Linked DNA regions of Metabacillus sp. KUDC1714. The protein of the gene in region 1 interacts with the protein of each later gene in a pairwise test. Links are inferred from orthologs where the notes say so. Each region holds a gene or a part of one and is shown on either strand. Other genes may lie near its edges.

Region 1 (4,765 bases):
TGTTGGTTTTGACCCATGACCAGACGAACCAACAAACCCAGTTACTCCGGGCGTATTACGAACAACATACCAAGAATCGTCAGTCATTACAATCTCAACTAGTACATATCCAGGGAAGACTTTTTTCTTTACAACTTTCTTTTTGCCGTCCTTATAATCTGTTTCTTCCTCTTCAGGTACTACCACACGGAATATTTTATCTTCCATGCCCATAGATTCTACACGTTTCTCTAGATTTGCTTTTACCTTATTTTCATAACCTGAATATGTGTGTACAACATACCAATTCTTTTCCATAGTGTCAGGACAACTTGTCCTTCCCTCCCCACAGTAGATTTTATACTAAACGCACCAATACGAAAATCTATATTATTCTACATGAATACTAAATCTTTTTTAAACAATGAAAAAACCCGTTTAACGGGTTTTGCAGAGAAAGATTAATATTTTCTATTATAGCACGATTTTCCATCTGTTATTCAAAAATTAAACGAATTAAAGAAGAAATACCTAAGTCAATGACCGCAAAGAAAACACCAACAAATACTACAGTGGATACAACCGTAATTGTATACCTTGTCAATTCTTTACCTTTCGGCCAACTAACCTTCTTCATTTCACGAGATACATCTCGGAAAAAATTAACTAAACGTTGCATGAATGCTACCTCCAGGAATAATAGGGAAACTTCGTATAAAATAATTTATGAAGACTACTTTGTTTCACGGTGGTTCGTATGCGAATTACAGACTTTACAAAATTTATTGACTTCTAACCGTTCATTTGTGCTCGTTATATTTTTCATTGTAGTATAGTTTCTACTTCCACAGGAAGTACAAGCCAACGTTACTTTTTTTCGCATTTCCTCACCTACCGTTTCACTTTTATTCCATAAAACTGTATCATAGTGAGGTTTTTTCGTCAATAAACGATCAAATTCAGCCTAATTTTTGATTTTCACAAACTAATTTCTCTTAATTCTAAATACCGTTCAAGTTTTCTCTTTACACGCTGCAATGCATTATCGATGGACTTCACGTGTCTATTTAATTCTTCTGAAATTTCGTGATATGAACGGCCGTCTAAATATAAGACCAGCACCTTTCGTTCTAAATCACTTAATAATTCACCCATCTTAACCTCAATGTCATCAAATTCCTCTTGATTAATGATGAGCTCTTCAGGGTCCATAACTTTTGCACCGGAAATAACATCCATTAATGTCCGATCCGATTCTTCATCATAAATCGGCTTGTCCAATGATACATAAGAATTTAACGGAATATGTTTTTGACGAGTAGCGGTTTTTATAGCGGTAATGATTTGCCTGGTAATACATAATTCAGCAAATGCCTTAAATGAAGTGAGCTTGTCCTCTTTAAAGTCACGAATGGCTTTATATAAACCAATCATTCCCTCTTGAATAATATCCTCTCGATCCGCACCAATTAAAAAATACGATCTTGCTTTTGCTCGTACAAAATTTCGATATTTAGTAATTAAGTAGTCAAGTGCTTCACTATCTCCATTATGCACGAGTTCAACCACTTGTTCGTCTTCCAATAATCCAAATTCTTCCCTGTTGACCTTACCCTTGTTGAATGGTGAATTCAAGCCGATCCCCCCGACCGCACACAAGATAACAATATTATACAGCATGCATTTTGTAAGCGTCAACCAACTATAAATTCCCCCTGCGCCACTTCTCTAGCTTTTCCATGACATCATCAGGAAATAATATTTTTGAAGATGGACGTTTTTCCTCAATCTTTTTCACTCTGTGTTTAATTCTACCTTCTATGGAATCCATCTCATTCAACAACTCTCTCGCTGATTTACGAAGTGCACCTTGCCCAAATATCGCCCATTGTTCAGTAAAATCCGATGTAGCAACATGAACTTGAGTTTTAATATTGTTTAATGATATTGCTAGCTTTTCAATACGCTCATCTGCAGTCTCGTTCTCTCGAGTGAAAATAACCTCTACTCGATAGTTTTTTTGCTTTTTTTCAATTCCTTTTACAAGGTGTGCATCAAAAACGATAATAACTCGGTAACCAGTATAGGCTTGATATTCAGCCATTTTTTCAATTAATTGATTTCTTGCCTCAGAAAGATTGTCCTTCTTAAGCCTTTGTAAAAAGGGCCAAGCCCCGATAATGTTATATCCATCAACTAATAGGATATCCATTTCATTCTACTCCCCTAAAGGGTGTCGCTTTCTGTATACCTCATACATCAAAAGGCTTGCTGCAACAGAAGCATTTAATGATGTAACATGTCCCACCATTGGCATTTTAATTAAGAAGTCGCATTTTTCTTTAATAAGACGACCAATTCCTTTTCCTTCACTTCCTATAATGAGGGCTAGTGGCATTTTTCCGTCTAAATTACGGTAATCATCCGCACCTTTGGCATCTGTTCCTACGATCCAAACCCCTCGTTCTTTTAATTCTTCTATTGTTCTCGCCATGTTTGTTACACGGGCAACGGGGATATATTCAATTGCACCAGTAGAAGCTTTAGCGACTGTAGCCGTTAATCCTACTGCTCTTCTTTTAGGAATCACGATTCCATGTGCACCAACAGCGTCTGCTGTTCTCATAATTGATCCTAAATTATGTGGATCTTCAATTTCATCTAATAACAGTAGGAAAGGTAGTTCACCTCTTTTTTCTGCATTAAGTAAAATATCATCAACATGAACATATTCATAAGCAGCTACTTGTGCCACCACACCTTGGTGATTACCTTCCACCATTTGATCAATTTTCTTCTTTGGCACAAAGTTGATCGTTACACCTTTTTCTTTTGCAAGCTTCGTTATTTGCTGTGCTTGTCCTTTTAATGAATTTTCAGCAACCCATATTTTATTAATATCTCGAGATGACTTTAACACCTCTATTACAGGATTACGTCCAATAATATAATCTTGATCCATTAGCCTTTCCTCCTTTCTTTAATCATTAATAAACTCAAATGAAGCATGTATCAGTTCTTCCATTCGATTATGCTTTTTTTCTAAATAAAGATGTCCGATCAACGCTTCAAACGCTGTACTATATCGGTATGTTTGTACATCTGTGTTTTTCGGAATTGTCCCTGATTTTGCATTTCTCCCCCGTCTAATAACAGCTAATTCTTCTTCAGTAAAGCTCTCTGATGAGAATAAATGATGCAAAATACTAGCTTGAGCTTTTGCAGAAACATACCTTTTCGCTTGGTTATGAAGCTGGTTTGGTCGTATATTCCCTTTGGCTATAAGGTGATGCCTTACATAAATTTCATAGACAGCATCACCTATATAAGCCAATGCTAAGCTATTCAAAAGCTTCGAATCTTTAATTGTTTCAAAATCTAAAAACATGATGTTCCTCTTTTCTATACAAATGCCAAATGGCGTTTAGCAACAATTCCAAAAATGAAGGATAGACGGAACCATCGCTACAAGTCCCGCTCTATTCGCCTTAATCAACGTTAAAACTCTTACTATCTTTATTCCCTCATATCTAAAAACATAATCAATTAACTACGTTTCCATCTTGTTCCTTGAGGCGTATCCTCTAAAATAATATTTAAGTCTTTTAATTTATCACGAATTTCATCTGCTAATGCAAAATTACGGTCTTTTCTAGCTTGAATACGTTGCTCAATCATTAAGTCAATTTCATCATCCAGAAGATCTGCCTGTGCAAATTTAACACCTAACACTGCTCCTAATTGATCGAACTCATTAAGAAAAGCTTGAATGACTTCCTCTGACGTATTTTGTTCCTGTAAATAGTAGTTCGCTTGTTTTGACAAGTCAAACAGAACAGATATTGCATTAGCTGTATTAAAATCATCATCCATCTCTTTTTTAAACTGAAGATGATATTCGTTGATTTTACTAAGCCACCATCCATTGTTATCAGTCAAATTTGTGCTACTATTCTTTCGGTGTTGAAGATTAACATAAGATGTAGTTAATCGTTCAAATGCATTTTTTGTACTTTCCAATAAATCTTGTGAAAAGTTGATTGGATGTCGATAATGGACAGATAGCATAAAGAAACGAACAACTTGTGGGTCAATTTCTTTAATGATATCGTGGACTAATACGAAATTTCCTAATGATTTAGACATCTTTTCATTATTTATATTTATATAACCATTATGCATCCAGTACTTTGCAAATGGTTTTTGATTTAAAGCCTCTGATTGAGCAATTTCATTCTCATGGTGTGGGAAGGTTAAATCTTGGCCACCTGCATGTATGTCTATCGTATCTCCAAGATATTTTTTTGCCATAGCTGAGCATTCTATATGCCAACCAGGTCGACCATTCCCCCAAGGACTTTCCCAGGAAATTTCTCCTTCCTTCGCCGCTTTCCACAAAACAAAATCCAGCGCATCAAGTTTCTTCTCTCCTACACCAATCCGGTTACCTAAACGTAGTTCATCAATTGACTGATGTGAAAGCTTACCATACTCCTTAAATTCTCTTGTTTTATAATAAACATCTCCACCAGCCTCATAAGCATATCCTTTATCAATCAATGCTTGAATAAAGTCAATGATAATATCAATGCTTTCGGTAACACGTGGGTGAATTGTAGCCCGCTTGCATCCAAGTGCCGAAACATCTTCAAAATAAGCATCGATAAAGCGCTCTGCAATTGTTGGTACATCCTCGCCAAGTTCATTTGCTGCTTTAATTAATTTATCATCAACATCAGTAAAGTTAGATACAAAGTTTACTTCATATCCACTATATTCTAAGTAT
Region 2 (3,788 bases), 150 kb from region 1 along the record:
TGTGATACGATAGAATGTGAAAAACTTGGATAAACTACAACTATTAGCTAAACTAAAAAGAGATCATTCCTTAGGAAACAATTCCTAAGGTTTTTTCATAATTTAGGAGAAAGACATGGATGAATTTGATTTTATTAGTAAAATAAAACCCAATCGAATATTTCAAGAAAATGTAAAAGTAGCAATTGGTGATGATGCTGCTGTTTATGAGCCTTCAGTTCATAAAAATCAAGTAGTATGTGTTGATTCAATGGTAGAAGGTGTACATTTTCTTAAAACTTTATCTTCTCCGCGAGAAATTGGTTATAAGTCGTTAGCTGTGAATATAAGCGATATTGCAGCAATGGGCGCAAACCCTATCTATTATTTGGTTTCTATTGCTATTCCATCTAGTTGGGAAGAACATGAGCTTTTAGAGATATTTAAGGGAATGCAAGAGCTTGCGGAAATGTATCAAATGGATTTATTAGGCGGTGATACGGTTTCTACTGCAGACAAGCTTACTATAACAGTTACAGTTATTGGTGAAGTAGAACCCAACGTACTGACGCTTAGAAGTAATGCTAGAGATGGAGATATCGTTTTTGTTACAGGGAATATTGGAGACTCTTCTGCTGGATTAGCTGTATTATTAGACCAAGTAGCGATTGAAGATAAAAAGAATAAGAATTATCTTATTAATCGTCATAAGAAGCCAATTCCACAGGTTAAAGTGGGTAGGCTTATCGCAAAACTGGAAAGAGCTTCTTTAAATGATATTAGTGATGGTTTAGCAAGTGAGCTTCATGAAATTGCTGATGCAAGTCAGTTAGGAATAGAAATTAATGAAATTGATCTTCCAGTTAGTAGTGAATTGCTCTTATTAAAGAATTTTAATGATATAAACAAGTGGATCCTTTTTGGTGGTGAGGATTTTGAGTTAGTTGGTACTACCTCAATAGAATCATGGACTGAATTAAAACAAGCATGTGATGAGCAAATGATTAAAATTACCAAGATTGGCCTGGTTACTTGTAGCCATTCTGGCGTTTTACTAAAGAGAGAAAATCAAGAAGTGATAAAGCTTGAAAAGTCTGGTTACAACCACTTCAATAGATAAGTAAGGTGAGTAAGAGTGGAAGAATTCGAATTTAGTACAAATAGCTCTGAAGAAACATTAGAAATTGCAAAGCGCCTTTCTGAAAAGGTGAAAAAAAGTGATGTTGTGACACTTGAAGGGGATTTAGGTGCAGGAAAAACAACATTTACAAAAGGTTTAGCAAAAGGTTTAGGAATAAAGCGCAATGTAAACAGTCCGACTTTTACAATTATTAAAGAGTATAAAGATGGAAGATTGCCTTTATATCATATGGATGTTTATCGTTTAGAGGACGCTGATGAAGATTTAGGCTTTGATGAGTATTTTCATGGAGATGGAATTACAGTGGTAGAGTGGGCACATCTAATAGAAGACCAATTACCAAGTGAACGATTGGATATAAAAATCTTATATGTAAATGATTCAACAAGGAAAATCATGATGACTCCATATGGTTCTCATTATGTTGAAATATGTAAGGAGTTAAGCAATGAAAGTATTAGCAATTGATACGACCAATTATGTGCTCGGAATAGCGTTAGTCGATGAAGGAAATGTAATTGGTGAGTATATTACAAATTTGAAAAAGAACCATTCTGTACGTGCAATGCCAGCTATAGATAGGTTACTAAGTGATTGTGACGTAACCCCGCAGCAGCTTGATAAAATAGTGGTAGCTACTGGTCCTGGATCATATACTGGGGTTCGTATCGGGGTATCAATCGCGAAAACAATGGCATGGTCTTTGAAAATCCCAATAGTAGGTGTCTCTAGTCTAGAAGTGTTAGCAGCAAACGGAAGATATTTTAATGGATTCATTTCTCCTATATTTGATGCGAGAAGAGGCCAAGTTTATACTGGCTTATATCAATATGCTAATGGAGGATTAGTAACAATTAAAAACGATCAAAATCTTTTACTTGCTGATTGGCTAAAAATACTTGAGGATAAAAAGGAACGGGTTTTATTTGTAGGTAATGACGTTGTGATTCATAAAGAAACAATTGTTAGCACGTTAGGAGATATGGGTGAATTTGGACAAGTTACGTTAAATAACCCGAGACCAAGTGAACTAGGGTTAATTGGCTTAACAAAAGAAGCGTCAGATGTCCATTCCCTTGTTCCAAATTATATCCGACTAGCTGAAGCAGAAGCAAAATGGCTAGAACAGCAAAAGTAAGATGGTGGAGAACTTGGATAATAGGTTTACGATAAGAAAGATGCAAAGAGAAGATGTTGAAGAGGTTTATCAAATCGAATTGCTTTCATTTTCAGCACCTTGGTCGAAAGAGTCATTATTTTATGAACTCGAGCAAAATTTATTTGCAAAGTATTTAGTAGTGGAATTTGAGGGGAAAGTGATTGGCTACTGTGGCTTATGGGTGATTATGGATGATGCACAAATTACAAACATAGCAGTACACCCCGATTATCGTAAAATGAAGATTGGTGAAGCTCTTCTAAGGTTTTCAATCCAGTTAAGTAAAGAAATGAATGCAAAACGGTTATCCTTAGAGGTAAGAGTTTCTAATCATATTGCACAATCTTTATATAAAAAGGTCGGGTTTTTATCAGGTGGAATAAGAAAGAGATATTATACAGATAATCAAGAAGATGCTTTAGTAATGTGGGTGAATTTAGTATGAATCGAACAGATCAATATATATTAGGTGTTGAAACAAGCTGTGATGAAACAGCTGTAGCTATTATTAAAAATGGTCGTGAAATCGTAGCAAATGTAGTAGCCTCACAAATTGAGAGTCATAAGCGATTTGGAGGTGTAGTCCCTGAGATTGCTTCTAGACACCATGTTGAACAATTAACAATTGTCTTTGAGGAAGCAATGAAACAAGCGAACCTTGACTTTAATGACTTATCAGCAATTACAGTAACTGAAGGACCAGGTCTGGTTGGTGCCTTATTAACAGGGATTAATGCCGCAAAAGCATTAGCATTTTCCCATGGTATACCACTTATAGGTGTTCATCATATAGCCGGCCATATTTATGCAAATCGTCTTATTAAAGAGTTAGAGTTTCCGTTATTAGCTTTAGTGGTATCAGGTGGGCATACTGAGCTTGTTTATATGAAAGAACATGCTAATTTTGAAGTGATCGGTGAAACATTGGATGATGCAGCCGGGGAAGCATATGATAAGGTTGCAAGAACTTTAGGGCTCCCTTATCCTGGTGGTCCACATATTGACCGATTAGCACATGAGGGAAAACCAACAATTGATTTGCCAAGAGCTTGGTTAGGTGCAGGATCATTTGATTTTAGCTTTAGTGGACTCAAATCAGCAGTTATAAATACGCTGCACAATGCAAAGCAAAAGGGAATAATATTGGAAGCTAAAGATGTTGCTGCTAGTTTTCAAGCAAGTGTTATTGATGTGCTCGTGACAAAAACATCACAAGCTGTGGATAAATATCCTGTAAAACAACTGTTACTAGCTGGTGGTGTTGCAGCAAATAAAGGCTTGCGTACAGCTTTAGAAAAAGAGTTTTCTTCAAGGGATGGGTTAGAATTAATTATTCCACCTTTGTCCCTCTGCACAGATAATGCAGCAATGATTGCGGCTATTGGTAGCGTTCTATATGATAAAGGCATTAGAAGTGATTTAGCTCTAAATGCGAATCCTGGACTTGAATTAACATCATATTAAAAGGTGGCTCAATTGGGTCATAACCTTCCTAGTTTACTTATATAT

The links. The genes of interacting proteins can lie anywhere in the genome.
Region 2: the proteins of rlmB (region 1) and tsaE interact in binary tests that used the Escherichia coli proteins (3 or more experiments, as listed by UniProt). The link is inferred for Metabacillus sp. KUDC1714 from one-to-one orthologs.

The regions. Positions count from the first base shown.
Region 1 is NZ_CP055263.1:2,079,059-2,083,823, reverse strand. What follows is about bases 1,070-3,959. They hold rlmB (23S rRNA (guanosine(2251)-2'-O)-methyltransferase RlmB), read right to left. Parts: upstream 2,942-3,959; coding sequence 2,198-2,941; downstream 1,070-2,197. Other genes in these bases: cysS (cysteine--tRNA ligase), read right to left, coding at 3,526-3,959; HUW50_RS09810 (Mini-ribonuclease 3), read right to left, coding at 2,960-3,367; HUW50_RS09820 (NYN domain-containing protein), read right to left, coding at 1,682-2,191; sigH (RNA polymerase sporulation sigma factor SigH), read right to left, coding at 1,070-1,614. In the rest of the region: transcription termination/antitermination protein NusG, read right to left, coding at 1-297; preprotein translocase subunit SecE, read right to left, coding at 476-658; rpmG (50S ribosomal protein L33), read right to left, coding at 713-862; more of sigH, read right to left, coding at 958-1,069; more of cysS, read right to left, coding at 3,960-4,765. UniProt on the Escherichia coli protein: Specifically methylates the ribose of guanosine 2251 in 23S rRNA.
Region 2 is NZ_CP055263.1:2,230,780-2,234,567, forward strand. Bases 1-2,851 are described here. They hold tsaE (tRNA (adenosine(37)-N6)-threonylcarbamoyltransferase complex ATPase subunit type 1 TsaE), read left to right. Parts: upstream 1-1,114; coding sequence 1,115-1,588; downstream 1,589-2,851. Other genes in these bases: thiL (thiamine-phosphate kinase), read left to right, coding at 116-1,099; tsaB (tRNA (adenosine(37)-N6)-threonylcarbamoyltransferase complex dimerization subunit type 1 TsaB), read left to right, coding at 1,569-2,258; rimI (ribosomal protein S18-alanine N-acetyltransferase), read left to right, coding at 2,272-2,724; tsaD (tRNA (adenosine(37)-N6)-threonylcarbamoyltransferase complex transferase subunit TsaD), read left to right, coding at 2,721-2,851. Outside these bases: more of tsaD, read left to right, coding at 2,852-3,743. UniProt on the Escherichia coli protein: Required for the formation of a threonylcarbamoyl group on adenosine at position 37 (t(6)A37) in tRNAs that read codons beginning with adenine.